DNA from 2 places in the Mycobacteroides immunogenum genome. Region 1 is predicted to be linked to the other one. Evidence: riboswitches for the same ligand, from Rfam matches in the RefSeq annotation. Region 1 holds a riboswitch; the other holds the start of a gene.
The links. A riboswitch is a leader RNA that binds a small molecule or an ion and turns the genes downstream of it on or off. The one in region 1 is predicted to bind cobalamin.

Region 1 (16,017 bases):
GCCTAGGCGTAGGCTGCATTCAGAATCCCTTGCTGCGCAGGTAGTTCGCCAGGGTGACGATGGCAGCCGGGTTGCGTGGTCCCTCGACGAGTGCGGCGTACGGCAGCACGATGAAGTTCCCGTCCCGCACCGCGCGGGTGTGCTTCATCAGCGGTTGCGACTTGAGCAGGTTGATCTTGGCTTCGGCGGTGTTGTTGGGCCCCACTCCGTAGTCGCAGATGATGATCACCTGCGGGTCTCGCTGAGCCGCGGTTTCCCAGGCGCTGGTGGTCCAGCTGTCGCCGAGGTCGGAGAATATGTTGCGGCCACCGGCCTTCTCGATGATCTGTTGGGGCGCGGCGGTATTGCCGGATGTGAACGGCTCGGCCTCCCCGCTGTCGTACAGGAATACGCGTACGGGCGCCTGCTCGTGCGGAGCATGGGTCTGCACGTCCTCGATGGTCTTGCGATAGCCGGCGATCAGCTCCCGGGCACGGTCCGATACCCCGAAGATGGTGCCCAGGTTGGTGAGGTCTTCATACAGGGCGTCTAGGGGCGCCTTGATGCCGCGCCGCGCTGTTCCGGGCTGTCGGCATGCCTCGGTGAGCTGATAGGGCTTCGCCCCGATGGTCCGCACCCAATCCGGGGTTAACCCCGAGGTTTCGCTGAATCCGTAACTCCATCCGGCGAAGACGAGATCGGGGCGCGCGGCCTGCACGGCTTCGCGTGTGAATCCCTGCCCCAGGTTCGTGGTCGACTCGAATTGCGCCTTCCACGGCGACGTGGCGACGTCTCGGTCCTGCCCGGAGTCCAGGAAATAGCCCGCCATCTGATCCTGCAGGCCGAGTGCGAACAGCATTTCGGTGACCCCGGTGTCGTTGGTGACGGCCCGGGTCACCGGCACCGGAACCTCTAGGGGTGCGCCGCAATTGTCCACGGACGCACGCTGGGTTCCGGGGCTCTTCTCCTCGATGGTCGCGCAGCTCGCCGCAAGCAGCGATAGCACCGCCGCCACGCCTATGAGTGCCTTCATTCCTTCTCCTGTCCTCCGGCGTCGAAGATGATCTGCGGTACCCCGCTGCGCGGATGGGCGATGACATGGCAGTCGATGCCAAACCATCGGCCGACGGACGCCGCGGTGATCACCTCGTGCGGTGATCCGGACAGCACCACACGGCCATCGGCCATGACGTGAATCGTGTCGCAGTACTGTGCCGCGAGATTGAGGTCGTGCAGTGCGGCGATGATGGTGATGCCCAGCGAGCGAGCGGAACTCAGTATCGAGTACTGGTGGCGTACGTCCAGATGGTTGGTCGGCTCGTCGAGCACCAAGACGCGCGGCTGTTGCGCGAGGGCACGGGCGATCAGAACCCGCTGGCGCTCGCCACCGGACAGTGAGCTGAACTTGCGGCCGGTGAGTGCCACCACATCGGCCGTCTCGGTGGCCTGCAGGCAGATTCTTCTGTCCAGATCGGAGGTGCCGCGCAGTGCGGTGCCGTGCGGGAGCCGGCCGGTGGAGATGACTTCTCCGGCGGTGAAGTCGAAGTCCAATGACATGTCCTGAGTCAGCGCCGCCACCTGGCGGGCGTTCTCCCGCATGCTGATTGCCCGTACCGAAACACCGTCGACGGCGACCTCCCCGGTATCGGGAGTGAGTGCGCGGTACAGGCAGCGCAGGGTTGTCGACTTGCCGCTGCCATTGGGGCCGACTATGCCGACGAATCCGCCGGCCACGACGTCCATATCGATATCCGAAATGATCCGTGCGCCCGCAATGCTCACCGACACGCCGCGATAACTGACGTCCATCAGCCGACCGCTCCCGCCGACATCGCGCGGCGACGCATCAACCCCACGAAGACGGGCACCCCGACCGCGGCGGTGATGGCGCCAAGCGGCAGCTCCTGTGGTGGAATGGCTATCCGCGCAACGAGGTCAGCGGCGACCAGGAAGCAGGCGCCCAGCACCGGGGCCACCATCAGCACGCGCCGATGATCCGCGCCGACCACCAGCCGCGCGGCGTGCGGAATGACCAGTCCCACGAATCCGACCGCGCCGCAAATGGATACGAAGCACCCGGTCATGACCGCTGACAATACGAACAGTGCCACCCGGAACCGGCCGGCGTGCAGACCCAGTGACGCGCTCACCTCATCGCCCATGGCGAGCGCGTTGAGCTGGCGGGCAAGTGCCGCGACGCAGAAGATCCCGATCGCGGTCGCGGCGAGCGCCACCGGAACCTTGTCCCACGACGACGCGCCGAGGCTGCCCAGTAGCCAGAACATGACGCTGCGCGCCGCCTCCCCGTTGGGCGCCAGGAAAACCAGGACCGTGGTCACCGCGGACAAGCCATAACCCACCGCCGTACCCACCAAGACCAGCCGCAGTGGCATCAAACCCTGTGGAGTACGTGCGATCTGGTACACCAGCGCGGTCGCGGCGAGAGCACCCAACGACGCGGACAGTGATAGCGCGTATGCGCCCAGGCTGCCGAGCACCCCATAGACGACCACCGCGGTGGCCCCCACTGATGCTCCCGACGAAATACCGAGAACGTATGGATCGGCGAGCGCGTTGCGCACCATCGCCTGCACGATCACGCCCACCACGCTGAGCCCCGCGCCCACAAGGATCGCCAGGATCACCCGAGGCAGCCGCGATTCGACGACGATTCGGTAGTTCGCGGCGTCGATGGCGGTCACCGGGCCGCCGGTAGCGCCGGCCCACAGGAAGCGCAGGCAGTCACCCCAGGGCACGTCGGCGGTGCCGAAGGCAAGCGCGGTCACCGAGAGCAGCACCAGCGTCACCAGGCCGCCGACCATCGCAAGGATCAGCGACCGTCCATGCTGTGCGGCGGGCATCGACATTCCTGCTTCGTCGGGCTGCCGGCACGAAGGCATGACGGATACGCGTTATGGCGCTACCCGCCATGCAGTCCCTCGGCACCGGCGAATGACCGCACCGGCTGGTGCGGCCGCGCTGGCAGGTCTTCGGGCTCGCGGACACGAGGCATGGACGCCTCACCTATCGGCGGCTGCTTCCCGGGGCCATCGCCCAGTGCAGTACGTGCCACCGTCGTTTCCACTTACCGCTGCGGGGCAGCTCCGGATTCACACCGGATTCCCTCTTGCGATCCCCGGCAGCATTCCTTGGTGCCTCGGGGAAACCAACGCGGGCCAAAACTATCACTCGAACGCGCAGACCAGCCGGGTCGACTAAGCTCAATCCGTCCTTCGACAGGACGGGAACCTGGTGTGATTCCAGGACGGTCGCGCCACTGTGAAAGTCAGACCCTGCTGTCGAGAAGAACAGATCGGGACGCGGTATCCCGAAAGGAGCATCATGGCCCAGGTTTCTTCCGTCAGCCGTCCGGTTGCGGTCTCTTTGCCCCAGGCGGCACTCTGGCTCAGCATTACCGCGTTCCTCGCGCTGCTGACCTACTACTTCGTCGGCGTCGACCAAGGCGCCGTATCGGTCTTCGGGAGCGACATGCACGTGCATGAGTTCGTGCACGATGCCCGTCACTTCCTCGGCTTCCCCTGCCACTGAGTCGGCCCGCACTCAATGAACAAGTCAATAGGGTCGATCATTTTGCGTGCCCTGGGCTTCGGTGCCCTGGGCGGTGTACTGGCTTTCGTGTTCGGCCGGATCGCGGTCGAACCGGTCATCAATCGGGCCATCGAATACGAAGAGGGACGTGGCGAGGCCCAGCACACACTCGATGAGGCCGCCGGTGTGCACCACCACGGCCATGAGGGTGCCGAGCTGTTCACCCGGACCGTGCAGGAGAACGTGGGCCTGTTCTTCGGGATGCTGCTGTTCGGGCTGGCCATGGGTGCGCTGTTCGCGGTGGTGTACACGGTGGCCATCGGCCGCCTGGGCAACCTGACGGCGCGAAATCTTGCCCTGGTGGTCTCCGGCGGCATGTTCTTGGCCTTCTACGTGACACCGTTCCTGAAGTACCCACCGAACCCGCCGGCGGCGAGCGCGGAGGAGACCATTAAGGAACGCACCGGTTTGTACTTGCTGATGGTCGTGGTCTCGATAGTCGCCCTGGTCGCCGCGGTATGGCTGAGCCGCAGACTGGCGGACCGGTACGGGAACTGGACGGCCAACATCATCGCGGGTGGGGCCTACATCGTCGTGACGGTGCTGATCATGTTGGTCTTGCCGAACATCGCCGAGACGCCGGGGCCGTTGCTCGACGCGGCGGGGAACATCGTGTTCCCCAGCTTCCCGGCGCAGGATCTTTACCTGTTCAGGCTGTACTCGCTTATCGCACAGGCCATTCTGTGGGCAACGATCGCTATCGGCTTCGCCACGGTGATCGAACGCAAGCCCGTCGATGCCGAGGCTGCCGTCTAGCTAGCCGCCGAGTCTGCGTCTCACGACGTTTTCTGCCCAGAATCCGTCGTGAGACGCAGACTCGTCTCTTAACCCAGCTTCTTGAAGACGCCCTTGGCCAAGCCGATGACCCAGCCGGCCGCGCCGGGGCCGAATGCGCGATCCCAGTTCAGTTGGAAGCTCACCACATACGGCTGATGCTTGCGGTCTTCGGCGTACCAACTGAACGTGAGGTCGCCGGGAAGATTGCCGCCCTTGGCCGCGATATAGCGCCAGTTTTCGCTGTGCAGATCGATTCCGGGCTCGGCAGCAAGGATGGCGCGCACCGGTGCCGCGGGCCCGACAGCGACTTTTTGCAGTGCGGCGTGGACGCGGCAGATGTCCTCGGCGTTGCCGTACCACTCGATGCCGTATTTGGACGCGGGCGTGGTGGTGCGGTCCGGGTCCAGGTCGTAGTCGTGGGTGTCGGCCTCGGCCATCATCTGACCGCGCTGCTCGGGTGTCGTGGTGTCTTTCCACTGCTGGCGCACATCCGGTTTGCCCCAGCCGATATTGAACAGCTCATGCATGGTGGGGAACGGCGTCATCGATGCCGGGTCATGATGCCCCGCATCGGCGAGCGCCTTCTCGATCGCGTGCCGGCCCAGGCGGTTGATCAACATGTCGGTGCCCATGTTGTCGCTCACCGAGATCATCTTCTGGGCGGCGGTGCGCACCGACACCGTCGAGCCCGTCGGCAGCTTGTCCATCGAGCTGCCGAGCGCTTTGCCGCGGTCGGTGACGGTGAGCTGGTCATCCCACTTGAGGGTGCCCGCGTTGATCGCGGTGCCGGTGGCCAACAACACGTAAAGCTTGAAAACCGAAGCCAGCGGCATGGATACGGACGTGTTGGTCCCGGCGATCTGCTGGCACTGGCCGTCGACGATCTTGGAGGCCCGGTACGAGTATCGGCCGCCCGAGGCCGACAACGCGGCGTCCACGTCGGACCAATCGGCAATGGTCGGTGGCTGCTGGTACGGAACCAGCCTGTCGACATCGCCCTTGTCGTTGGTGCGGAGCCCGATGTCCACGTTCGCGCCGTACGGCGCGATCAGGTGGACGGTGGAGCTGTTCGCGCCAAGGTCCACCGAGCTGACCTTGTACGGGCGGTCCACCCACAGTTTGGTCATGATCTCGGTGTAGTCGTCGACCTTATTGGCGGCGGCCATGGTCGCCACACCCTGCTTGCCGATGGGCCAGTTGGAGTTGAGCATGTCGATCAACTGTTGCGACCGAAGCCCGGGCGGCGTGCTGGTATCGACATCACCATGCGGCACCTGCCGCAGCTTGATACCGCATCCCGCCGTGCTGCCCAGCGACAGAGTCACCGCGGCCACCGCGCATACGGAAACGGCGCGCGTCACGCGCGCACGTAGCGAACCCTCGTTCACGCCTTGGCGGCGGCCCCGGTCACGTCGAGCACAACCTCGAACTCCAACAGGTGAGCGCCAGTAGCCACGGGTTTGGTCTGCTGACCGGCATGTGCTTCGACCGCCGGGCCGGTGGCCCAGGCCTGGAAGGCCTCCTCGGACTCCCACTGGGTGACCACGAAGTATCGGTCCTCGCCCTTCACGGGACGAAGTAGCTGAAAGCCCAGGAACCCGGGCTGGTTCTCCACGGCTCCGGCCCGGTGAGCGAACCGCTTCTCCAGCTCCGGACCTGCACCTTCGGGGATCTCGATTGCGTTGATCTTCACCACGGACATGGGACAAGGCTACCGGTCGGGGGAAATGACAGGGGCGGGCATCATGAGTGGCATGCACGGCGACCACATCACCGATCACGGCGGGCGTTCCGGGGGCCCCGCGCTGGTGCTGGTGCACGGGCTCATGGGCCGGGGCAGTACCTGGTCGCGGCAGTTGCCGTGGCTGCGCGAGCACGGCCGGGTCTATACCTATGACGCACCGTGGCATCGGGGCCGCGATGTTCTTGACGTACAACCCGTTTCGACGGAGCGCTACGTGGACGCGCTGGCCGGCGCGGTGCGGTCGGTGGGCTCTCCCGTGGTGCTCATCGGGCACTCGATGGGTGGGCTGCATTCCTGGTGCCTGGCCGCGCAGCACCCGGAGCTGGTGTCTGCCCTGGTCGTGGAGGATATGGCGCCCGATTTCGTCGGTGGCACGACGGGTCCGTGGGAACCCTGGCTGTATTCATGGCCAGAGGTGTTCACCTCGGTCGGCGAATTCACCACGCGATTCGGCGACGTCGCCGGCCGATACTTCCGGGAGGCATTCGACCGCACCGAGGACGGCTGGCGACTGCACGGACCCATCGACAAATGGATATCGACGGCAGCCGAATGGGGCGTCCGCGACTTTTGGGGTCAGTGGCGGGCGGTCCGCTGTCCGGCGCTGTTGCTGGAAGCGGACGACACGGTGACGCCGGCGGGCCAGATGCAGAAGATGGCCGAAATAGGGCGGCGAACAACGTATTTCAAGATCAATGGGTCGGGGCATTTGATGCATGACGATTCACCGGACCTTTACCGCGGCGCCGTCTGCGACTTCCTCGTGGCGACGGGTGTGCCGCGGCCGCCGGTCGTAGCCTGAAGCGATGAGTCCGCTATCCCGCCGTCGCCTTCTCACCTCGGCGGCGGGCGCCGCGGCATTCAGCGCGGCCGCCGCGCTCATGCCCACGAACGTCCAGCGCGTCCTGGCCCAGCCGGCACCCCGAACCGGCTCGCTCAAGGACGTCGAACACGTCGTCGTCCTCATGATGGAGAACCGGTCTTTTGACCACTACTTCGGCACCCTGTCCGGTGTCCGGGGCTTCGATGACCCGACCGCGGTCACTCTCTCGACCGGGAAGTCGGTCTTCCATCAGCCCGATTCGCGCAACCCCGACGGCTATCTGCTGCCCTTCCACCTGGACACCTCGGTGAACAGCGTGCAGAAGATCCCGACCACCAGCCATGCCTGGTCGGTGCAGCACGACTCGTGGAACCACGGGAAAATGGACAACTGGATGGCCGCACATCGCAAGCCCGACGGTGAGAACTACCCGTATGTGATGGGCTACTACGAGCGCGCGGACATCCCATTTCATTTCGCGCTCGCCGAGGCGTTCACGGTCTGCGACAACTTTCATTCTTCGGTGATGGGACCGACCTGGCCCAACCGGATGATGTGGATGACCGGCACCATCGATCCCGATGCCGCGCATGGCGGCCCCATCACCTGGAATACCCCGGTGCCCGGTGGGTATCGCTGGACCACCTACGCCGAGCGCCTGGAAGCGGCGGGGGTGAGTTGGCGGGTGTATGCCGAAGAAGACGATTTCGGCGGCTGCAACGTGCTCAAGCTCTTCAGTCGATTTCAGCAGAGTGGGCCGGGAGAGCCCTTGTATGACAAGGGAATAGCCCCGGTGAGTGCGACACGGTTCGAGGAGGACGCCCGGGCGGGAACACTGCCGGCGGTGTCCTGGATCGTGATGACCAGTACCGCCAGTGAGCATCCCGCGTATCGGCCTGCCGATGGCGCGGCCTACGTCGCCAGCAAGATCGACGCGATTGCCGCCAATCCCGAGGTGTGGGCCAAGACGGTGTTCATCCTGAATTACGACGAAAATGACGGGTTGTTCGATCATGTGGTGCCGCCGACCCCGCCGCCCGGTACCCCGGGCGAGTGGGTCAAGGATCTGCCGATTGGTGGCGGGTTCCGGGTGCCGGCCATTGTGATTTCGCCGTGGTCGGTCGGGGGCTGGGTGGCCAGCGAACCGTTCGACCACACCTCGGTGCTGCGCTTTCTTGAAGAGTTCACGGGTGTGCGTGAGCCGAACATCTCGGCATGGCGGCGCAAGACGTTCGGAAACATGTTCTCGGCCTTTGGTTTTGATGGCCCGACGCGGTCGGCGCCGGGGCTGCCCGATACCGCGGCGGTGGTCGCGGCGGCCGATCACACGGACACCTTGCCGCCGCCGGCGTTGCCGCCCGCGCCGCAGCGCGCCCCGGTGCAAGAGCCGGGATCGCGCCCGCGCCGCTAATCGCGCGTCAGGATGGTTTCCATGTCGCGCCGCCGCGGTCGCGGATCTTCGGCGAAGGTGCCGCCCAGCGGTGCCGCGACCCGGAACTGATCGAGGTGGATTCGGAAGTTGTTGTTCCGCCTGGCTATCCAGCTGAGTGCGAGTGTCAGGGCAAAAGGCGATAACAAGACGAGGGTGGCGGCGAGGATGGCCATGGCGCTAATTGTGTTCAGATAAACATCGCGCCAACAGTGGCGGAATTGACGACCTTCGATAATATTCAGCCATGTTGCGTTCGGTTGCCGCCCTGGTGCTGGACCAGGTCGCCGTGTTCGAGTTCGGGGTCATCTGCGAGGTCTTCGGGCTGGATCGTACTCGCGACGGTGTTCCCAACTTCGATTTCCGGGTATGCGGGGAGGAACCCGGCGTGCCCTTGCGGACCACGGTCGGTGTGTCGCTCATCCCCGAACACGGGCTTGACGGACTCGCTGATGCCGACCTGGTGGCACTTCCGGCGCGACCGTTCACCAAGGGTTACCCGCCCGAGGCGCTGGAGGCGGTACGGGCCGCGTGGGAGCGGGGTGCCACCGTGCTCACCGTCTGCTCGGGTGTCTTCATCGCGGGCGCGGCAGGGCTGCTGGATGGCCGTCGCTGCACCACGCACTGGATGTACACCGATGAGTTGGCCCGCCGGTACCCGACGGCGACGGTGGACCGGGACGTGTTGTTCGTTGACGACGGCGACCTGATCACCAGCGCCGGGACCGCCGCCGGAATCGACGCGTGCCTGCACCTGGTGCGCCGCGAACTCGGCAGCGAGATCACCAACAAGATCGCACGGCGCATGGTGGTGCCGCCTCAGCGCACCGGTGGTCAGCGTCAGTTCATCCCGCAACCGGTTCCCGATGTCGCCGCCGACGGCTTTGGTGGCCTCTTCGACTGGCTGATCGAAAACATCGATCAGAGTCACACGGTGGCCGACCTTGCCGCACGCGTTCACATGTCGACTCGTACCTTTGCGCGCAAGTTCGCCGATCAGACCGGCGTGACGCCGATGCGTTGGATCATCGATCAACGGGTGCTGCTGGCCCGGCGCCTCCTGGAGGAGACGGACCTGGATGTCGATGCCGTCGCGGCCCGTAGCGGATTCGGCACTGCCATCCTGCTGCGCCACCACTTCCGCCGTGGCGTGGGCATCACACCCACCGATTACCGCAAGGCCTTCGCGGTCGCGGCGAGCTAGCCGCCCTCACCGGCGAGCGCGAACCGGCCGTCCGCCGTCTGTTCCACCAGCCCGTCGACCAGAAGCGAATCCAGCGCCCGGTCACGCTGCGCGATATCGGAGAGCCACACCACGTCGAGCTGGGCTCTTGTCACCGGAATGCTGCTGCCGCGCAGAACATCCAGTAGCCGCCCTCGTACCTGGCGATCGGTGCCGGCGTACTTCTGGACGGGCCGGGCCGGGGTGTCCAGCTCGGGACGGCCCGCTTCGCGCCATGTGCAGGAGCTCAACGGACATATCGGGCACTGCGGTGCGCGGGCAGTGCACACCAGGGCACCCAGTTCCATGAGCGCCGCCGAGAACCGGGCGCCGTTCTCCACCGGCAGCAGCGCCTCCGCGTCGCGCAGGTCCCGTGCCGACGGCGCCGAATCGGCGACGCCGTGCACCACGCGTGCGATGACGCGGCGGACATTGGTGTCCACCACCGGGACTCGCTGTCCGTACCCGAAGCAGGCGATGGCGCGGGCCGTGTACGCCCCGACGCCGGGCAGCGTCAGCAGGGTTTCCACGTCGTCCGGCACCCGGTCGTCGTAGTCGCGCGCCAGTACCGTCGCGCACTCGTGCAGACGCATGGCACGCCGCGGATAACCGAGCTTGCCCCATGCCCGCAATACTTCTGCCACAGAGGTTTTCGCCATCGCGGACGGAACCGGCCAGCGTGCCACCCAATCACGCCACACCGGCTCGACCCGGGACACCGGCGTCTGCTGCAGCATCACCTCGCTGATGAGGATGTGCCACGGTGTGGCCTCGGGGTGGCGCCAGGGGAGATCCCGTTCGGCGGTATCGAACCAGCTCAAAAGTTCGTCAGGGCACAATGTCGGGTATGACAGCTGATCCGAGGTCCGCCTGGAAGGCACTCAAAGAGGGTAACCAGCGTTTTGTTGGTGGTTTTCCGCAGCATCCGAGCCAGAGCATTGCGCGGCGCGCGGAGTTGGCGAACGGTCAGCACCCCAATGTGTTGTTGTTCGGGTGTTCCGATAGCCGGGTGGCGGCGGAGATCATTTTTGATCAGGGCCTGGGGGATATGTTCATCGTGCGTACTGCCGGTCAGGTGATCGACTCGGCGGTGTTGGGCTCGATTGAGTATGCGGTGGCGGTGTTGGGTGTGCCGTTGATCGCGATCTTGGGCCATGACTCTTGTGGTGCGGTGGGGGCCACGGTGGCGGCGCTGGATACCGGTGAGGTGCCCAGTGGGTATATCCGGGATTTGGTGGTGCGGGTGATGCCGTCGATCTTGGGTGGGCGCAAGGATGGGTTGTCGCGGATCGATGAGTTCGAGGCTCGTCATGTTGAGGAAACCGGCACCAAGTTGTTGCAGCGTTCGCAGGTGGTGGCCGATGCTGTCAAGGCCAACAAGCTGGCCCTTGTGTATCTGACCTACAAACTGGCCGACGGCCGCGTTGTCCTACACGGCCACGTCGGCGATATCGGCGAGTAGCAAGTAGAAAACCCCAGGTCATGCTGCATTCGGCAAACATCACATGGCATCTTGATGCCGGTAATGGGAGAATTAGAACGAATGCAGATTTCTCTGGGGGAGGGATGGGTAGTTCGGTGTGTACGTTGCTGCCATACGGGGGTGGCGACAGATGAGCCGCGACACGGGTCGTAGGCAGCCCAAGCACGCACTGCCCAAATCAAATAAGCGCTGGTCAGTCAGTAAAACTGCGGCGGGACGCGTCATCTTCGCGCTGCTGGCCTGCGGCAGTTTGGTGGTAACCGGAGCGGGCTGGCAGGTCTTCTACAAGGCGTTCAGCCACGTGCCCACCTCGGGTGCGGAGGCCGAAGGCGGCAAGTCGAACGACGGCTCCATGAACATGCTGTTGATCGGTCTGGACTCGCGGAAGGACCAGGACGGAAACGACCTGCCCCGGGCCGTCCTGAATCAGTTGCACGCCGGCGACTCAGATGCCGGCGGATACAACACCAACACCCTGATCCTGGTGCACGTCGGTGCCGACAACAAGGTCACTGCTTTCTCCATCCCCCGTGACGACTGGGTGCCCGCGGAAGGCATTCCGGGCTACAAGCACATCAAGATCAAGGAAGCCTACGGCCTGACCAAGGCGAATGAGGCGGACAAGCTCGTCAACGAGGGCATCACCGATCAGGCGACACTGGAGCAACAGAGCCGCGAGGCCGGTCGGCGCGCGACCCTGAACGCCGTGCACCGGCTGACCGGTCAGCCCATCGATTACTTCGCCGAGGTCAACCTGGTCGGTTTCTACGACCTGGCCTCCGAGCTGGGCGGCATCACCGTCTGCCTGAACAGTGCCGTCTATGACAGCTACTCGGGTGCCAATTTCCCCGCCGGAGAACAAACCCTCAACGCTTCACAGGCACTGGCCTTCGTGCGCCAACGCCACGGGCTGGAAAACGGCGACCTCGACCGCACGCACCGTCAGCAGGCGTTCCTGATCTCGGTGATGCAGCAGCTGCGCAATGCCGGCACGCTCACCGACATCACCAAACTGAACGGCTTGATGAAGGTCGTCCACAAGGATGTGGTGCTGTCAAAGGGCTGGACGGAGAAGCAATTCCAGCGCCTTGGGCAGATCGCTGACGGCAATGTGAACTTCCAGACGCTGCCCGTGGTGCGATACGACAACATCGACGGCGCGGACGTCAACATCGTGGACCCCGTCGCTATTCGCGCCAAGGTGGCTGCCGCCTTCAAGGGTGAGGATGCCGCGCCCGCATCCGCGGCGACGACACCCACCAGCACCGTCGATGTCGTGAATGCGACTTCGACATCCGGCCTGGCATCGACGATTTCGTCCGCACTGGTCAGCCGCGGTTACACCAGGGGCGACGTGCGGGATCCGCTCAGCGGCGAATCGACAGGCACCGGCATCGATTACGGCGTCGGTGCCGACGCCGATGCCAAGGCGATGTCCACCATGTTGGGCATCGAGACGGAACCCATCGCTGATCCGACGTTGGCGCCCGGACGAATTCGCGTCATGCTGGGCACCGGATACTCCGCACCCAGCGATGTCATGAGCGCCGAGGACAGCGGAACGGCAAGCTCGATGTCCAGTTCGTCGAGCTCGGGATCGTACGGAGACTACGCACCGCCGGACTCGGGTAAGCCGGTGGTCAGTAGCAGCAGCGGCGTGCCCTGTGTGAACTGATCCGAAACAAACCGCCCAAGAGCCCCAAATCGCCCCCAAATAGCACTGTGAAGTCTGTGCAGCTCGCCGACACGCCGAGCGAGGTCGGCCATCCCAAAGTGACCTGCGCTTACCGTTGAATCGTGATGGACATGCACCCTTCCGGCCCGCTGCCTTCTGAGATCTATTGGCGGCGCCGCGCCCTCGCGATCGGCGTGGCGGTGGTCCTGGTCGCCATTGTCGCGGCGGTGGTCTTCGCGTTGGTCGGCGGCAGCGCTGGGGCCGACACGAAGGCTGCGGATAAGCCCGCCGACACTGCCGCCCCGGCAGGTAAGCCCGTCATCTTGCCGCCCAATGAGATCAACAAGCCTGCCGACAAACCCGTAGAAGCCCCGGTGCACGACGGGCCGCCCATCGCCAAGCCCGAGTTGGTGCCCCCGGTGGCGATGAACCCGGGAGACGACTGCCCGGACGCGACACTCGCGGTGAAGGCCTCTACCGACAAGCCCAGCTACCTGGCCGGGGAACAGCCCAAGTTCACCATGGTGGTCACCAATATCGGCCTGGTGCAATGCAAGCGCGACGTGGGCGCCGCGGTGCTGGCGGCGTCGGTGTTCAGCCTGGACAACAAGCGGATCTGGGCGAATCTGGACTGTGCTCCGTCCCAGGAATCGGCGATCAAGACCTTCAACCCTGGCGAGCAGGTGACCACCGAGGTCACCTGGACCGGAATGGGTTCTGCGCCCAACTGCCCGCTGCCGCGTCCGGCCATCGGCCCGGGCACCTACTCGCTGGTGGTGCAGCTCGGTGATCTGCGCAGTGCGCCGGTGCCGTTCATCATTGGCGAGAAGCCCGCGGACGCACCGGCGCCCGCGGCGCCCCCGGCCTAGCCGGTCTGCTCGGTAAGCGTCGATTCGGCCAGCCGCGACAGGCCCTCCCGGATATGGCGGGCCCACATCGCGCCGATTCCTTCCACCGACTGCAGGTCCGTCGCGCTGGCGGCCAGTAGCCCCTGCAGGGAGCCGAATGCGCGGACCAGTCTGTCGATGTGCGCGAACTGAAGCCGGGGAATGTGTGTCATGGCCCGGTAGCCCCGGGAACTCATCGCGGTGTCCTGGGCCTCGACGGTGGACGGGTATCCGAACGTACGGGAGAGCACCGTGAGGTCCAGCAGATCGGTGTCCGAGAGCGCGTCCAGATCCTCCAACGTCGAGGCGATCTGTGCCTGCGTCGGTGGTTCGGGGTTCGCGTGATAGTCCCTGACCAGTAGCTCGCGCTCGGTGTCGTTATCGCCGACCAGCTCGCCGATCTGCAGCTTGAGCTGGCGTCCGTCGGTGCCGAGTTCGATGACATCGAGCTCGATGTCCTGGCTGATCCGTCGCACCAGCTCCAGACGCTGTGCCACCGTCATGACGTCCCGCAGCGTCACGAAGTCCTCGATCTCGGCGGTGGCCAGTGACGACGTCACCTCGTCGAGTCGGGTCTTGTAGCGCTCCAGGGTGGACACCGCCTGGTTCACCCTGGACATGACGGTGGCCGAATCCATGACAACGTGCCGGATTCCGGCGGTGTACACGCTCACGATGTTCATTGAATGGCTAACCGACACAACGGGATAATCGGTTTGAATGGCGGTGCGCTCCGCGGAGCGGTGCCGGGTGCCGGACTCATCCGTCGGAATGGACGGGTCCGGCACCAGTTGCACGTTGGCGCGCACAATGCGGGAGCCGTCCGTGGACAGCACCACGGCGCCGTCCATCTTGGAGAGCTCGCGAAGCCGTGTGGGGGCGAATGCGACATCGAGGGAGAAGCCGCCGTCGCAGATGCTCTCGACCTTGTCGTCGTAGCCGAGGACGATCAGTGCCCCGGTGCGACCACGAAGAATGCGCTCCAGGCCGTCGCGCAGGGGTGTGCCAGGCGCCAATCGGGCCAGCGTTTCCCGCATTCTTGCGTTGGCTTCCGCGTTGTCCATCGCGCACCTCCCTCTCCAGGCTCGGCTTGCCGCAGTTAGATTACGTGGTCATGTCGACGTGGACGTTGCCTGAGGGGCTTGAGCCGGTTAGCCGCGGCCCGGAAGCTCCCGCTTCGGGCGCCGAACTGAACCCGGGCTGGCCTCGCAGATTCAGTTATCCGGGTGCCGACGAGGACCTGTGGGGGACGCGGTTTTACGCCGGCGACGGCGCCAGTGTGACCGGCCAATTCGAGGTCCTGCCCGAACTTGAGGGCGGGCCCGGCGTCATCCACGGTGGTGTGATGGCTGCCATTTTCGACGAGCTACAGGGAATCTTGGGGATCGTCACACAATTGGTGGCTGTCACAGCGCATTTGGAGATCGACTATCGCAAGCCCATTCCCGTCGGCGCGACCGTGGACCTGACCGCCACCGTCGAGGGCCGGATCGGGCGCAAGCTCTACACCACGGCGAGTGCGCGGATCGATGGTCAATTGGTGGCCGGTTCGCAGGGCATCTTTGTGGTCATTGACCCGGACGCCCACTACGGCGAAGGTGCGTCACGAACGCTGGGCATCAGTCCGTAAACTTCTGGGCCAGGCGCAAATTCGGGCGCTTTTCCGGTTCGATCTTGCGTGCTTCGGAGAGCACTTCCAGCGCCCTGCCCACCGTCGGGCAGCGCAGCAGGTGCATGCCGGCGGGATGTAGATCGTCACCTTCGGGCGGAATCACCGCATGGGTGTATCCGAGACGGGCGGCCTCGGCGATGCGCTTGCCGACGGCGGCGGTGCGCCGGATATCGCCGGCCAGCCCCACCTCGCCGATGAACACCATGTTGGCCGGCAATGCTATGTCCGTGTATGCCGAGGCCACCGCCATCAGGATGGCCAAATCCGCGGATGGATCGGTCATGCGCATACCGCCCACCGTCGCCATGTAAATATCATTGTTGCCCAAGGGAAGTCGCCCGTGCCGCTCAAGCACGGCGGTGACCATTGCCGAGCGCGCGTGATCCAGGCCGCTCACCGCTCGCCGTGGCGACGGGTTGGTGGAGGTGGTGACAAGTGATTGCACCTCGCCGAGCAGCGGCCGCTTACCGTCGAGCGTGACGGTCACCGCGGTCCCGGCCGCCGCCTTCTCGCGATGTTCGAGGAACAATCCCGAGGGGTCGGAAACGCAATCGATTCCTTTGTCGCGCAACTGAAAACATCCAACTTCGTCTGCCGCCCCGAACCGGTTCTTGATGCCGCGCACCATCCGCAATGCCGAGTGTTTGTCGCCTTCGAAATGCAGCACCACATCGACGAGATGCTCCAGCGAGCGTGGCCCGGCGATCGCGCCGTCCT
Region 2 (16,017 bases), 990 kb from region 1:
GAAGTCACGCACCTCCTCAAAGGGCATGGGGCGCATAGGCTCCCGGATCGAGTCGCCGATCGTTGCGGCATTCTCGGTGGCCCGGTAGCTCTCCAGCTCCGCGGTGGCATCCCGCAGCCTGCGGTGCATACCGACCAAGGTCTGACCCACTGAAGGCATGCGCGCCACCAGCTCTTCGAGCTGCAGGTCGCTGACCTCGCCGACCGCTGCCTCGGTGAATATCTCGCCAAGATCCGCCACGAGTCGGGCGTCGGAGTCCGGTGAGAAGTAGTGCGGCGATAGCTCGAAGCGTTCAGTGAGCCGCAGCAATACCGCGACCGTGACCGGGCGGGCGTCGTTCTCCAGCTGATTGACGTAACTCGTCGAGAGGTCCAAGACACGCGCGAGCGCCGCTTGCGTCAGGCCGCGCTCCTCACGCAGCCTCCGCAACCGCACTCCGGCGAACGGTCTGGACATAGCGTCAGGATAACTCCACACATGTTCGCAATGTTTGCAAGATATGCGAACTAAGGATACAGAAATACGCATTTACATGGTCTTTTGCTCGCCAAAAAGCGTGCGTAATGTGCGGATCATGCACGTTCACTCCGTACGCACCCGCCGCAGCGCCGAAGAATTCCCCCGCGACCAGCACCTCGCCTGGAAGATCGCCGAGGTCGCATCAGACCCCGTCGCCGTTCCCGCCGACACCGAGGCGATGGTGATCAACCGCGTCATCGACAACGCCGCCGTCAGTGCTGCCTCGGTCATCCGCCGCCCGGTCACGGTGGCGCGCCGCCAGGCTCAGGCACATGCCGCCGCACCGGGCGCCAACGTCTTCGGTATCGGTGGCGGGTACTCCGCCGAGTGGGCCGCCTGGGCCAACGGCGTTGCAGTACGTGAGCTCGACTTCCATGACACATTCCTGGCCGCCGACTACTCCCACCCCGGCGACAACATCCCCCCGCTGGTGGCTGTCGCACAGCAGCTGGGCGTCGGAGGTACCGACCTGATTCGCGGTCTGGCCACGGCCTACGAGACCCAGATCAACCTGACCCGCGGAATCTGTCTGCACGAGCACAAGATTGACCACGTCGCGCACCTGGGTCCCTCGGTGGCCGCAGGGTTGGGCACCATGCTCAAGCTCGACACCGAGACCATCTACCAGGCCATCGGACAGGCCCTGCACCTCACCACCGCGACCCGTCAATCCCGTAAGGGACTCATTTCCAGCTGGAAGGCCTACGCCCCGGCATGGGCCGGCAAGGTCGCGATCGAAGCCGTTGACCGGGCGATGCGTGGCGAGGGTGCACCCTCCCCGATCTGGGAAGGCGAGGACGGCGTCATCGCTTGGCTGCTCGGCGGACCCGAGAAGGTCTATGAGGTGCCGCTGCCCGGCCCCGGCGAGGAGAAGCGCGCCATCTTGGACAGCTACACCAAGGAGCATTCCGCCGAGTACCAGAGCCAGGCGCCCATCGACCTGGCCCGCAGGATGCGCGAGCGCATCGGTGATCTCTCTCAAATCGCCACCATCGTGCTGCACACCAGCCACCACACCCATGTCGTGATCGGTACCGGCTCGGGTGACCCACAGAAGTTCGATCCCGACGCCTCGCGCGAGACACTCGATCACTCGGTGATGTACATCTTCGCCGTCGCACTGGAGGACGGCACCTGGCATCACGAGCGTTCGTATGCCCCGGAACGCGCGCACCGTCCCGAGACCATCGAGCTGTGGAACAAGATCAGCACAGTCGAAGACCCGGAGTGGACCCGTCGTTACCACTCGAGCAACCCCGACGAGAAGGCTTTCGGCTGCAAGGCCGTTGTCACCCTCAAGAACGGCGAGGTGATCACCGACGAGTTGGCGATCGCAGACGCCCATCCGCTGGGAGCCCGCCCGTTCGCCCGTGACAACTACGTCAACAAGTTCACGGTGCTGTCCGAGGGTGTCATCGATCCGCAGGAGCAGGAGCGATTCCTCTCGGTGGCGCAGGGATTGGCCGATCTCAAGCCCGGCTCCCTCAGCGAGCTCAACCCGCTCGTGGACGCCGTTGTCCTGGACAAGGCGCCGACGACTCCGGACGGGATCTTCCGGTGAGCTCACTTCTTGCCTCCGCTACGGACGCGGCCACCAAGCGGGCCGCGTTCCGCGCGGGCTTGTCTTCCGGTGAGCTACTTCGATTTCCGGGCGCGTTCTCGCCATTGGTGGCCAAGCTGATTCAAGAGATCGGCTTCGAAGGCATCTACGTCTCGGGCGCCGTACTGTCCGCAGACTTGGGACTCCCCGATATTGGTCTGACCACGCTCACCGAGGTGTCAGCCCGCGGCCGTCAAATCGCCGCAGTAAGTGACCTGCCCACCCTTATCGACGCCGACACCGGCTTCGGCGAGCCGATGAGTGCGGCGCGGACAGTGACCGTCCTCGAAGACGCGGGACTCTCCGGCTGCCACTTCGAAGATCAGGTGAACCCGAAGCGTTGCGGGCACCTTGACGGTAAGGCCGTCGTGGAGACCGCCGAGATGGTTCGGCGGTTACGTGCGGCGGTTTCGGCCCGGCGCGACCCCAATTTCGTGATCTGCGCCCGCACCGATGCGGCGGGCATCGAGGGGTTGCCCGCGGCCATAGACCGGGCCAAGGCCTATGCCGACGCGGGCGCAGATCTCATCTTCACCGAGGCACTCAGCAATATCGGTGAGTTCGAGAAATTCCGTGCCGCAGTAGATATTCCGCTGCTGGCCAACATGACGGAGTTCGGAAAGTCCGACCTTGTGACGGCCAGCCAGCTCCGTGAGGTCGGATACAACGTCGTCATCTACCCGGTGACGACCCTGCGCCTGGCGATGTTCGCGGTCGAGCAGGGCCTACGTGAAATCGATTCGGCCGGAACACAGTCGGGGCTACTGGACCAGATGCAGCACCGCAGCCGTCTCTATGAGCTGCTCCGTTATTCCGAATACAACCAGTTCGACACCGAGATCTTCAACTTCAGTCTCAATGGAGGTCAATGATGACTACCGCAACACCGACCATTCACAAGGGTCTTGCCGGCGTAGTGGTGGACACCACCGCGATTTCCAAGGTCGTCCCCGAGACAAACTCGCTGACCTACCGGGGATATCCGGTGCAGGAGCTCGCCGCCAACTGCAGCTTCGAACAGGTCGCCTACCTCCTGTGGCACGGCGAGCTCCCCAGCGAGGGCGAGCTTGCGCTCTTCAACCAGCGCGAGCGCGCCCAGCGTCGCCTGGACAGGTCCCTGATGGCGCTGCTGGCCAAATTGCCGGAAACCTGCCACCCCATGGATGTGGTGCGTACCGCCATCAGCTTCCTGGGTGCCGAAGATCCCTCCGAGGATGACAGCTCACCGGATGCCAACTACGCCAAGTCGCTTCGCATGTTCGCGGTGCTGCCGACGATCGTCGCAGCCGATATGCGCCGCCGGCGCGGGCTGGATCCCATTCAGCCGCACAGCCACCTGGGCTACTCGGCGAACTTCCTACGGATGTGCTTCGGCGAGGTTCCCGATCCGGTCATCGTCAAGGCATTCGAGCAGTCGATGGTCCTGTACGCCGAGCACAGCTTCAACGCTTCCACGTTCGCCGCACGGGTAGTCACCTCGACGCAGTCGGATATCTACAGTGCGGTCACCGCTGCCATCGGCGCCCTCAAGGGCTCCTTGCACGGCGGCGCGAACGAGGCCGTGATGCACGACATGATCGAGATCGGCGACGCGTCCAAGGCCGCGGAGTGGCTGCACGGCAAGCGGGCTCGCAAAGAGAAGATCATGGGATTCGGGCATCGGGTGTACAAGAACGGCGACTCCAGGGTGCCGACAATGCGTGCCGCACTCGGCGATGTCGCCCGGGTTCGCGACGGTCGCCAGTGGCTGGAGATCTACAAGGTTCTCGAGGCCGAGATGAATGCGGCCACCGGCATCAAGCCCAACCTGGACTTTCCCACCGGTCCGGCCTACTACCTCATGGGCTTCGATATCCCCAGTTTCACACCGATTTTCGTGATGAGCCGGATAACGGGGTGGACCGCTCACATCATGGAACAGTCCGCGGCGAACGCCCTGATTCGTCCGCTGAGCGACTACTCCGGCAAGCCCCAGCGCTCACTGGCTTCCTAGCTCAACCCCGCGAGTGTGCGGTTTGTGTCGATAACTCACTGATTTTCGGCACAAACCGCACACTCGCCATAGTCGGGATGAGCCCCGATGTCGCCATCGGTTCGCTCTGCCACTGACATAACGCGCAGTCCCACCACGCACCCCGCGTTGACACGACGACCGGGTTCTGCCCGACACGATTCTTTCGGCCACCGCGTCGCAAGTTCGACAGGCCTGTACTGGAATGACGACTGCCGCCAGCGCACGCAGCCGGACTCTAGGAACGTCACCACCGACACGTCGTACAGCTCCTCTACGACACCGGCCAGACGAGGCCAGCTCTTACTCTCATGCCATGTGGCCCTGAGGGTTACCAGCCTCTGAGAAGGATCGCCAAGCGCGTGATCCCAGCCCGCGCAACCGTGGGGAAATCTGATGATCTCTCGATCTTTATCCCAGTTGACGGCGGAAGCCGCCGCCAGTAAGAAGCCGTACTGATCAGGAGCGGCTTGTACCTGCCAGTCGACGGACTGGCCTATTTCAGGAGTCCTGCCGCAGCACTGATACTCCCATTGTGAGATACCAAGATAGACAAGAGATTCGTTCCGAATGGGAACTCTGTTGATCACTTAACGCACCGGGTGCTAGACGGACGGAGCGCGACGGCTCCGGACCCGGTGTACCGAGCCAAAGGTTAGCCAGCATCACGCCCCGCGTCAACACCCTTCACTCGGGCCGCCGCAACAGCCCACCCACCCACCAGTCGGCGGGCTCGTCTCGACGATAGGAACGTCGGCGCAGCAGCCCCTCCATCTCGAACCCGACCGCCTCTGCCACCGCACGCGAGCCATCGTTGCCGACGACCGCCCACCATTCGATGCGATGGGCACTCAGTTCATCAAATCCCCACTGGCATAATCTTCTCACTGCTTCCGCTGCCAGCCCCTTTCGGCGATGCCGCGGCGCGGACCAGTATCCAACCTCCAGCACGCCGAGGGAGATCGACTTCAGCGCACAGGTACCGGCCAGTTCGCCCGTGTCCGCTAGGAAGAATCCAAAACCATATCGGGAGCCGTCGACCCACTCCTGCGCGGATGTTGCGATGAAGTTGCCGGCAGCCTCGGCGGTGTACGGCACCGGCAGCGGTAGGTAGTGCAGGATCTCCCGATCGTTGCATGCGTTCACAATGGCCGTCTCGTCGTCGCCGGTGACGGCCCGCAACACCAGCCGGTCCGTCTGCAGTTCAACGGGTTCCATCCGACCAGTGTCGAGCGGCATCGCAGCAGAGTCAACGGAATTCCCCGTGGCGCCCGCCCATCAGCGTCACAGACTCAGATACTCAGCGGTTCCCACGATGCTTTCACGATCGGCGAAGGACACCATGTTGTCGGCGAACGTCACACTGTTGCCATCACGACGAATGGCCTGGAGAACCCGCTGACAGCCGGTGATTGCCGCACGCTGCAAGTCCGAAGGGATGATGACCAGACGGTAACCAAGACTCCGGAGCTCGTCGGTGGGGACGATGGGAGTCTTCCCGCTGTGAAACATGTTGATCAGCTTGGGCTGGGGAATTTCGCGCGCGATAATCCGGATCTGCTCAACCGATTCCGGCGCCTCAACAAAGATCACATCGGCCCCGGCGGATAAGTACGCGTGTGACCGGTCCAGGGCCGCGTCGAGCCCTTCGGTGGCGATGGCGTCTGTCCTTGCTATGAGGACGAAGTCGGGGTCCCGCTGAGCCTCCTTGACGACACTAATCTTGTGCACCATTTCGTCCGTCGATACCAAACTCTTGTCGTCAAGGTGACCACAGCGCTTAGGAAACGACTGATCTTCGATGTGCATGCCCGCAACGCCCAGCCGCTCGAATACCTGAACGGTGCGACGTGCGTTGGCGGCGTTGCCGAATCCCGTGTCCGCGTCGGCGATGATGGGAGCGTTTGTCACCGCCACCATCTGTTCCAGCCGTGAACAAACTTCGGTGAAGCTCAGCAGGCCGATGTCAGGAAGGCCGGCGCTACGCGCAATGGCACCACCACTGGCGTAGATCAGATCGAACCCGGCCTCTTCGACCAGTCGGGCTGTCAGTCCGTCGAATGCCCCTGGTGCGACATGGATTCCGTCTCCCTCCACCAGCTTGCGAAGACGTGTAGTGCGACTCATCCGGCCCCCTCTCTCAGTATGAACTCCCGCGATCTACAAATTGTATACAGCGTGTATGCAGTTAGTACAACGCTGTGCATGCAAAGATGCACGGGAGCGCAGGAAGTCAGGTGGAAGTGGTGCCAGCCGAACAGAGCCAGGTTGATCGGGCCTACGAGCAGCTGTCGGAGGAGATCATCCGGGGCGAGCTGGTCGGCGGCGTTCATCTCAGTGAGGTCGCACTCGCCGAGCGCCTCGGCGTATCGCGGACACCCCTGCGACAGGCGATCCAGCGCCTGACATTGGAAGGTTTGGTCAAGACGACCCCGGGTAGGGGCGCATTCGTCAGCGAGCTGACACTGAGCGAGATCGCCAACCTATTTCAAGTGCGCGAAGCCCTGGAGACGTATATCGCACGATTGCACGCCCGAGCCGGTGACCGCAGCGAATTTGAGGGGCTCCGTGCCGATTTCGAAGCACAACAAACGATCCTGAGAACGGCCCGCAGGATCGAGGACCACATCGACGACTGCTACGCACTGGTGGCGCGGATGGACGCGGCGCTTTACGACGGGATCGTCAACCCGTACCTCGACGAAGCCGCCCGAGCCATGCGACGGAATCTCCGACGTATTCGCCAGATAGCACGACGCACACCGGTCCGCATGGCGGCGACCATCGAAGAACATCTGGCCATCTGCCAGGCGATCCATGCGGGTGACGAAGACCAGGCCGCCAAAGCCACCGCCGCACATATCAACAACAGCTTTCACAACATCCTGGGCGTCATCGCGGCGGATGCCGGCATACCCGGCACACCGCGCTGACGGCGATCGTCTCAATCCGTCCCGCGTGCGGGCGACCAGTACCCGAGCATCTCCGCGAAAGTCTCGAAAGCAGGCCTGGCAAGGCCATACGGTGCCTCGAAATGCACGCTCAGCGGGAAGCCCAGATCGGCGACGCCATCGATGACCCGCTTATAGAGGTCGACGAGCTGCGGCCGCCTGGCCTCGGGCTCGCAGGCCGCCAATCTCTTGACGAAATCCTGCTCACGGGCGACTGCTTCGTTACCGGGATCCTGAATCAGCCAATCGATGAGACCGACCTTGGACTCCAGCTTCGGAACGAAGCCAAAGGAGAGTAGAACCTCCGGCCGGTGATCGCTCGCGCGCGCGAACTCTTGCAAAAAGCCCACCACCGCATCCGAATACAGCAGCTGCGTCATGGCGAAGGTCGCGCCCTTGTCACACTTGAACGAAAAACGCCCCTGCTCCTCGGCCCGAGTGGGGATAAGGATCACTCCCCTGTTCGTGACGATGTCGTCGAACTTAGAGAGCGCATCGGTCGGCGGGATGCCGGCGCCGTCACCATCGGCCATGGTGCGCGGCACACCGACGAAGATCACGCCGTCCATGCCGGCACCGGTCAGATCCGTCAGCCGGCCGCGCAGCGATGTCTCATCCGAGAACGACGTGACTTGTGTGCACAGCCCGCGCATCGCGGGCAGTTCCGCACGGATGATCGACCAATAGTCGACAACATCCAGTTTCGGCTTCATCTCCAGCGGCCGATCGCTGTCCTCAGCAATCATCGAGGGAATCATCACGTGATCGATGCGCTCATCAATACCGAATTCCGCGGAGAACTGGCGCAGCTTGTGCAGCTCTTCCGCCGCCTTCTCGTGGCCGCCCTCGACGTTGGGAGGCACCAGCTCCAACGCAACGGTATTCATGGACACCAAGGACCTCCGATTAGTCTCGCTAATGGTTTATACACCAATTAGATTCACGCGTGAGCAGTCCCCCGCGAAGGGGGACTGCTCACGCGCTCATCAGGAACTAGGCGCCCGCACGTACCGCAGCGGCCGCGGCGACCAGGTTGGACAGCGATGAGGTGACCTCATCGACCTTCCGGGTCTTCAGGCCACAGTCCGGATTGACCCAAAGACGCTGAGCGGGAACGGCCTTCAGTGCTTCACGCAGAGATGTCGCCATCTCTTCGGTCGATGGCACGCGAGGCGAATGAATGTCATAGACACCCGGGCCCACGCTGTTGGAGAACCCGATCGCGTTGAGATCATCGAGCACCTCCATATGCGAACGCGCCGCCTCGATAGAAGTGACATCGGCGTCCAGATCGGCGATCGCACCGATTACTTCACCGAATTCCGAGTAGCACAGGTGCGTGTGGATCTGCGTCGCATCCGATACGCCGGAGGTAGACAGCCGGAACGCGCCGACGGCCCAATCCAGGTATGCCTGCTTCTCGGAATCACGCAGCGGCAACAACTCGCGCAGTGCGGGCTCGTCCACCTGGATGATGGCGATGCCGGCGTCCTGCAAGTCCACCGTCTCGTCCCTGATCGCCAGGGCGATCTGATTTGCGGTGTCGCCCAACGGCTGATCATCCCGCACGAACGACCAGGCAAGAATCGTCACCGGTCCGGTCAGCATGCCCTTGACGTGCTTCTGGGTCAGCGACTGGGCGTAGGTGGCCCACTCGACGGTCATCGGCTGCTGGCGCGCCACATCGCCGTACAGGATCGGCGGACGCACGCAGCGGCTGCCGTAGGACTGCACCCAGCCGTTCTGGGTGGCGAAGAAGCCATCCAGCTGCTCGGCGAAGTACTGCACCATGTCGTTGCGCTCGGGCTCACCGTGCACCAGCACGTCCAGTCCCAGCTTCTCTTGCAGCGCAATGACATCGGCCACCTCGGCACGCATCTGCCGCACGTACTCCGCGTCGTCGATCTCACCCTTGGTCAAGGCCTGACGAGCCTTACGGATCTCGACGGTCTGCGGGAACGATCCGATGGTTGTCGTGGGTAGCTCGGGCAGGTTCAGCCGCTCGTCCTGGCTGCGACGGCGTTCGGCAGCATCACCACGCGAAACACCCGCCGCCAGAATCGAATCCAACCGGGTACGAATCTGGCCATTGTTCAGACGCGGGTCGGTCTTGCGTGACTCGACGGCCGCGTTCGACGCGGCGATCTCATCGGCTACCGCCTCGCGGCCTTCGCTCAGCGCCCGCGCCAATACGACGACTTCCTTGACCTTCTCGTCGGCGAAAGCCAGCCAGCTGCGCAGCTGGTCGTCGAGCTCGGTTTCCGGCTCCAGCGAGTACGGCACATGCAATGTCGAGCAGGACGTGGAGACAGCCACCGACTCCACACTTCCCAGCAGCGAGGCAAGCGTGCTCAACGCCGACTGCAGGTTGGTGCGCCAGATGTTGCGGCCATCGACAACGCCTGCGACCAGGGTCTTACCGGCCAGTTCCGGCACCGATGCCACAGCGGAGGCTGACCCGTAGACCAGATCCACGGCAATCGCCTCAATCGGGGTACGCGCCAACGCGGGCAGCGCGGCGCCCAGCTCACCGAAATAGCTGGCGACCAAGATGGCGGGGCGGTCGGCGACCGTGCCCAGACGGCCGTACACCCGCTCGGCCAATTCCGGACCGTTGGGCAGGATGTCGGTGACGAGCACCGGCTCATCAATCTGGACCCAGCCGACGCCGGCTTCGGCGAGCTGCACCAGCAGCTGCTCGTACAGTGCCACCACCTCGTCGAGCCGCTCGATAGGCGCACCGGCGCCGTCGACCGACTTGCTCAGCGCGAGGAAGGTGATCGGTCCGACGACGACCGGTCGTGCCGGAATATCCAGCGCCTGAGCCTCTTTCAGTTCACCGAACAGCTTCGCCGGGTTGAGCTCGAACGTGGTGTCCGGCCCGATCTCCGGCACCAGGTAGTGGTAGTTGGTGTCGAACCACTTGGTCATCTCCAGCGGCGTCACGTCGGCGTTGCCGCGTGCGGCGGCGAAGTACCGATCGAGGTCATCAGCGATGCCCGAGACACGGGGCGGGAGCGCGCCCAACAGCACTGCGGTGTCCAGCACCTGGTCGTAGTAGGAGAAGGTGTTCACCGGGACCGAGTCGAGTCCGGCGGCCGCCAGAGCGGTCCAGTTGTCGCGCCGAAGCCCGGCGGCGACAGTCTCCAGTTCCTCGCGGCTGGTACGGCCGGCCCAGTAGCTTTCGGTAGCCCGTTTGAGCTCACGGCGCGGGCCGATGCGCGCCGAACCGAGCGTGGTTGCCTTCAATGGTTGAGTGGTCATGCTGTCCTCTGTCTACGGCGTCGTGGCCACCGCCCAGGACAAGCAAGCCGAGCCCGAGTAACCAGCACGCAATGTGCTGGTTGAAACCGATTCGGCCATACGCCCATTCCGCGAGGCGATGATCCGTCGGGCGCGGCGCACCCGACACAACTGGCAGGTCTTCGGACTTGCAGGCATTACCCGGGCTCAGGTTTTCCTACGGGCCGTCGCTTCCCAGGATCGTTGGTGGCTTTCCCAGTGCTTATGACGGCGATCGTTCCTGCATACCGCTGCGGGACAGTCCCGGATTCTCACCGGGTTCCCTCTCGTGACGAGCCCCGTGAGGCCCGCCACTCGATGCCAGTGCCAACCGAAGTCACCACTGGCAGACCAGCTGCGCCTTACATCATATGCACCCTCGCCAATACAAATATTAGTGACTACTCTCTAATATCATGATCACCCTTGACCAGGCTCAACAGGTCCTGAATGCGCAGCCCTTCAGCCGTCTTCTGGGGGCCTCGATCACCCGGGTCGACAAAACCGGAATTCAGCTCTCGCTCGACATCCGCGATGAGTTACGCCAGCAGAGCGGATTCATCCACGGCGGCGTACTGAGCTATCTCGCCGACAACGCCATCACCTATGCCTGCGGCCTCGGACTTGGTGCCGACATCGTGACCAGCGGATACACCATCGAGTACGTCTCGCCTGCCCGCGATGGCGTGCGCCTTCTCGCCGATGCCTCCCTGGTCAGCGCCGGACGCACCAAGGCTCTGGGCCGCTGCGAGATTTCCATCCAGGACCATGACGGGAGTAGCAAATTGGTCGCGGTGGCCCAGGGCACGAGCATGCTGCGGCACCGTGGGGCGTAAGCCGCAATACAGTGCCGACGACATCCTGGATGCCGCGCTCGGCCTGGTGGCCGCCGGCGGTCCGTCAGCCGCCACGGCTACCGCGATCGGGCGCGTCCTCGGTGCCCCCTCGGGTTCGATCTATCACCGTTTCTCCAGCCGCGACGAACTCATGGCCCGACTGTGGCTGCGTTCCATCGCCCGCTACCAGGACGGAATCCTCAGTGCGCTCGGCTGGCCCGATCCCGACGACGCCCTCGGCGCCGCGATCAGTCACGCCTTCGATTGGACGTCAGAGAACCGCAACGAGGCACTGCTGTTGCTGCAGTACGAGAAGGCAGATCTGGTCGCGCACTGGCCCGACACTCTTGCCACCGATCTCAAGTCGCTCAACTCCCGCGTACGAAAGGCGCTGCGTGAGTACACCGAGCGCCGTTACGGCGCAGTCACTCCCGAACTGACGGACAAGGTGATGTTCGCGTTGATCGACATGCCGTATGCCGCCGTGCGCCGGCATCTACCCGACAAAGGCGAACCCGCGCCATGGCTGCGCGAGTTCGTGCGCAGCAGCGCCCACACTCTCTTGGCGCAGAACTAGACCGTGGCGTACTTCTGGCGCAGCGCCTTCTTATCGGGCTTGCCCAGCGCGGTCAGCGGCAATGAGTCGGCGATGATCACGTGCTTGGGCGACTGCACCGAACCCTTGCGTTCCTTGACCGCGGACTGAATCTCTGAGGTCATCAACGCGACTGCCGCCTCATCCGATGAAGCATCGGCCCGCAGCACGACGATCGCGGTCACCGCCTCGCCCCATTTCTCGTCGGGCACTCCGATGACCCCGACCTGAGCAACCGAAGGATGCTCGGCGACAACGTCTTCCACCTCGCGCGGAAAGACGTTGAAGCCGCCGGTGACGATCATGTCCTTAGTGCGGTCGACGATGAACCAGAAGCCGTCCTCGTCTTCGCGGGCGACATCACCGGTGCGCAACCACCCATTCTTGAAGGTATCCGCCGTCTGCTCGGGCAGACCCCAATAGCCGCCCGCCACCAACGGACCCGCCACACAGATCTCTCCGGGCTCGCCCTGCTCGACCGGCCGGTCGTTCTCGTCAAGTAGCGCGGTGCGCAAGAACGCCGAGGGCCGGCCGCAGCTGGAGAGCCGCTTGGCATCGTGGTCCCCCTTGGCCAGGTAGCTGATCACCATAGGCGCCTCGGATTGCCCGAAATACTGGGCGAAGATCGGACCGAATCGCTTGATGGCTTCTGCCAGCCGCACCGGGTTGATGGCCGATGCTCCGTAGTAGACGGTCTGTAGCGAGGACAGGTCGCGCGTGTGTGAATCCGGGTGATCCAGCAGTGCGTAGATCATCGACGGCACCAGCATGGTGGCGGTGATCTTGTGCTCCTCGATCGCCGCCAGCACGGCGCCCGCGTCGAATTTCGGTAGCACCACCATCGAGCCGCCCTTCATCAGCGTCGGCATGAAGAATGCGGCACCGGCATGCGAAAGCGGGGTACACATAAGGAATTTGGGCCGCTCGGGCCACTCCCATTCGGCCAGCTGAATCTGCGTCATGGTGAGAATGGACTGTGAGGTGCCGATGACGCCCTTGGGCTTACCGGTGGTGCCACCGGTGTAGGTGAGGCCGTTGATGTGGTCCGGCGACAGATTGATCGGCGCAAGCGGCCGGGCCCGGAAGCTCGCGGCCGCGGCGATCAGATCATGACCCACCTCTGCCAGCTCCGCCGGAACCGGTCCGAGTGTGAGCACCCGGGTCAGTGTCGGCACCTTGTCCACCAGCGCAGCGGCGCGCTCGATGAATTGCGGTGTGGGGTCAATGACAAGGGTGCTGATCTTGGCATCGGCCAGCACGTAGGCATGATCGTCCAGCGAGCCGAGTGGATGCAGCGCCGTACGTCTGGTGCCGAGCAACTGCCCGGCTCCGATCACCAACAGCACCTCGGGACGGTTCAGTGCCAGCATGCCCTGGCCGTCGGTCGGATCGGGCACGAGCGACGCGAAGGCCTGGATGTACTTGCTGATCTCATCGGCCATCTGCGCACCGGTCAGGGTCACGTCGCCAAGCACCAGTGCGGGGGCATCCGCGTTCCGCTTGAGGGCAGATACCAACAGGTGCCCGGAGTTAATGGACCCGTGCAGCAGGTCGAATGGATCAGGCATCGCGCTCCTCAATGAATGGTCGCCGATCAGGCACTTCGCTCGACGTTAGAACATGTTCTAGTTTTGGGCAAGAAGCACGGCGCTCACCCGCTACGCAGCTCCCCCGCCCATCCCCAGAGAATCGCTCGACAGGCTTGCTACGCTCATAAAATGATCGGGTCAATGCCAACTGGCGCACTGTTTATCGCGTTGACGCTGTTTGCCCCGGCTTTCGCGAACGCCGACCCGGCAGACCCCGATCCGTTCAACCCCGCCGATTGCACTGGCAACGCCAATGCCGTCTGCAATGTGGGGCCGTACGGCCCGAACAGCATGTCGAATCCGGCAAATCCCGCCAGCCCCCTGAATCCCAACAACCCCGCGAACCCAGCTAGCCCACTGAACCCCAACAACCCCGCGAACCCGGCAAGTCCACTAAACCCCAACAACCCGGCCAATCCCGCCAGCCCCCTGAATCCGAACAACCCCGCGAACCCCGCCAGCCCGCTGAACCCGATGAACCGTCCAGGTCAGCCCTGACGCGCCCTTAGGACGCGGTAAATCCCTTTGCCCGCAGCGCATCTCGCGGGCCCCACAGCGTGGACTCGGTCTCCGCTTTGACCAGCGGGATCACCTCCTCGGCGAAACGACGCAGGGTGTCCTTCTGCTCCTCGAAGTCGGCCTCGGGACTCAGTGAGATCGACTGGAATTCGTGCCCGAACGCCTCATGCCATTCCAGGATCTTCTCCGCCACTCGCTGCGGTGAACCGGCGAGCACGGGCCCACGTTCTGCCGCATCCTCGATGGATTCGAAGGAGGGAAACTTGCCGACAGCCTTGGGGTGGTCCTTGAGCTTGGCCATCTGCGCCAGCCGCGCCTCGTAGATGGGCCGGTACTGGGCGATGGCCTGTTCTGTCGTATCCGCCAGGTACAACCCGCCAGACCCGGCGCCCACGTGCAGGTGCGCCGGATCATGGCCGTGCTGTGCGTACAGGTCGCGATATCTGTCGATCAGCACCCGATAGTTCTCCTTGGGCTGCAGGGCGTTTGCGGTGACTATCGGGTCGCCCCATTTGGCGGCGAGCTCAACGGCGAACGTCGAGGTGGCCGAGCCGTGCCAGATCCGGAACGGTCCGTCGTACGGCCGGGGCAGCGTGGTCGCATCGGTGAGCGGGTGCCGGTGCAATCCGGACCAGTCGACGTGTTCCTCGCGGAGCAGCCGCCGGAGCAGCTCGTAGTTTTCCTGTAGGTATTCGTACTGTTTGGCGATGTCCAGCCCCATCAACGGATATTGCCGGTCTTCATTGCCCTTCCCAATGACGATCTCGAGACGCCCGCGGCTCAGCTGGTCGATGGTGGCGAAGTCTTCGGCCGCGCGCACCGGGTCCAGCAGGGATAGCACGGTCACGCCGGTGGACAACAGAATTCGGTTCGTCGCGGCGGCCACCGCACCCAACAGCACGGTGGGCGCCGAGGAAAGGACGTCGCCGGCGTGCCGCTCCCCTACGGCAAAGGAATCGAATCCCAGACTCTCGGCCAGCTCTGCGGTCTCAACCACGCGATTCAGCCGCTCCGCCGCCGGGGCCAACTCGCCCGTCGCAGGGTTGGGCAGATAGAAGACAATGTCGAGAAGCTGGAAGCGCATAGTGCCAGTATGCCTAAGCGGACCCCGGTCCGGCAGGGAGGATGAGCCGTGCTGATCACCGAACTGGACTCGGTGCTTCTCGATGTTCCAAATCTCACTGAGGCAAAGGCCGCGTACTCGCGGCTGTTCGACACCTCCGCGCCACACCCTCAACTGAATCTCGGGCTCCCCGACTGGGCAGCGCATCCCGGCATGCTCTTTCGCGTCGACGATTTACCGTCCGCGACCCGGACCGCCGATCGCCGCGGCCTCCGGCTGACCGCGCACGGAGATCTCGCCGCGGGCGAGGCCCACGGACTCACCCTCGGATTGACCGGGCGGCCGATGGCACCGACTCAGACGGACGGCGACAGCGGCCAGATTGACCACCTGGTGCTCTTCTCGCCCAACCGCGACAGGATCATCGCGACATTGTGTGGACGGCTCGGCTTCGACCTGCGCCTGGACCGCGTGCAGTCTTGGGGCGTGCACCAACTGTTCTTCCGGTGCGCCGGCCTGGTGGTCGAGGTTGTGCTGCGTGACGACGACCCCACCGGCCCGGATTCACTGTGGGGGATCGCCTGGCGCACCTCCGATATCGATGCCTCACACGCACGCTTGACGGACGCGGGCGTGACGCTGAGCGCTATTCGCAACGGCCACAAGCCGGGAACGCGGGTCGCCACCGTCAAAGATCGCGCCCTGGCGGTCCCCACCATCCTGATCGAACAACGCTAGGGTCCCAACACCCCCGACAGCTCACGCGCTCCCCGCGTCAGTGTGGCGATCAGCGCCTCTCGCACCACGCGAGTCGCTCGGGGCAGCAGCGGACCCAGCTGGAGCTCGTATGCGGCGTCGGCGCCATCGAACACCGGTGCCGCCAGATAACTGATCGGCAACACCTCGTCAGATGCCAGCTCATCGCGCGAATAGGGGCGCGAGGTGAGGCGGGCCAACTGCCGCAACAGCCGCTCACGCAGTGCCATCTCCATCACCTCCGAGCCCACCGAACCGAGCAGGTCCGAGAGCAGGTCGACCATTCCGGTGTCATC

Region 2: linked by a shared signal. The riboswitch ahead of metE (5-methyltetrahydropteroyltriglutamate--homocysteine S-methyltransferase) and the one ahead of ABG82_RS03375 (FecCD family ABC transporter permease) in region 1 are both predicted to bind cobalamin.

The regions. Positions count from the first base shown of each region.
Region 1 covers NZ_CP011530.1:662,064-678,080, forward strand. The annotation lists gene ABG82_RS03365 (ABC transporter substrate-binding protein) at 20-1,012, opposite strand; gene ABG82_RS03370 (ABC transporter ATP-binding protein) at 1,009-1,788, opposite strand; gene ABG82_RS03375 (FecCD family ABC transporter permease) at 1,788-2,846, opposite strand; cobalamin riboswitch at 2,944-3,165, opposite strand; gene ABG82_RS03380 (CbtB domain-containing protein) at 3,322-3,528, shown strand; gene ABG82_RS03385 (CbtA family protein) at 3,544-4,344, shown strand; gene ABG82_RS03390 (serine hydrolase) at 4,413-5,753, opposite strand; gene mhuD (mycobilin-forming heme oxygenase MhuD) at 5,750-6,067, opposite strand; gene ABG82_RS03400 (alpha/beta fold hydrolase) at 6,120-6,911, shown strand; gene ABG82_RS03405 (alkaline phosphatase family protein) at 6,916-8,343, shown strand; gene ABG82_RS03410 (hypothetical protein) at 8,340-8,537, opposite strand; gene ABG82_RS03415 (helix-turn-helix domain-containing protein) at 8,609-9,565, shown strand; gene ABG82_RS03420 (HhH-GPD family protein) at 9,562-10,404, opposite strand; gene ABG82_RS03425 (carbonic anhydrase) at 10,431-11,045, shown strand; gene ABG82_RS03430 (LCP family protein) at 11,197-12,741, shown strand; gene ABG82_RS03435 (hypothetical protein) at 12,867-13,610, shown strand; gene disA (DNA integrity scanning diadenylate cyclase DisA) at 13,607-14,692, opposite strand; gene ABG82_RS03445 (PaaI family thioesterase) at 14,743-15,258, shown strand; gene radA (DNA repair protein RadA) at 15,248-16,017, opposite strand, start outside.
Region 2 covers NZ_CP011530.1:5,243,121-5,259,137, forward strand. The annotation lists gene ABG82_RS25900 (short-chain fatty acyl-CoA regulator family protein) at 1-456, opposite strand, end outside; gene prpD (2-methylcitrate dehydratase PrpD) at 575-2,080, shown strand; gene prpB (methylisocitrate lyase) at 2,077-2,991, shown strand; gene ABG82_RS25915 (bifunctional 2-methylcitrate synthase/citrate synthase) at 2,991-4,112, shown strand; partial or broken gene ABG82_RS29110 (DUF6578 domain-containing protein) at 4,184-4,720, opposite strand; gene ABG82_RS25925 (GNAT family N-acetyltransferase) at 4,818-5,348, opposite strand; gene ABG82_RS25930 (isocitrate lyase/PEP mutase family protein) at 5,415-6,257, opposite strand; gene ABG82_RS25935 (GntR family transcriptional regulator) at 6,377-7,063, shown strand; gene ABG82_RS25940 (mycobacterial-type methylenetetrahydrofolate reductase) at 7,075-7,974, opposite strand; gene metE (5-methyltetrahydropteroyltriglutamate--homocysteine S-methyltransferase) at 8,075-10,345, opposite strand; cobalamin riboswitch at 10,481-10,704, opposite strand; gene ABG82_RS25950 (PaaI family thioesterase) at 10,780-11,199, shown strand; gene ABG82_RS25955 (TetR/AcrR family transcriptional regulator) at 11,189-11,776, shown strand; gene fadD8 (fatty-acid--CoA ligase FadD8) at 11,773-13,362, opposite strand; gene ABG82_RS28790 (hypothetical protein) at 13,513-13,881, shown strand; gene ABG82_RS25970 (LLM class flavin-dependent oxidoreductase) at 13,889-14,986, opposite strand; gene ABG82_RS25975 (VOC family protein) at 15,038-15,703, shown strand; gene ABG82_RS25980 (helix-turn-helix domain-containing protein) at 15,700-16,017, opposite strand, start outside.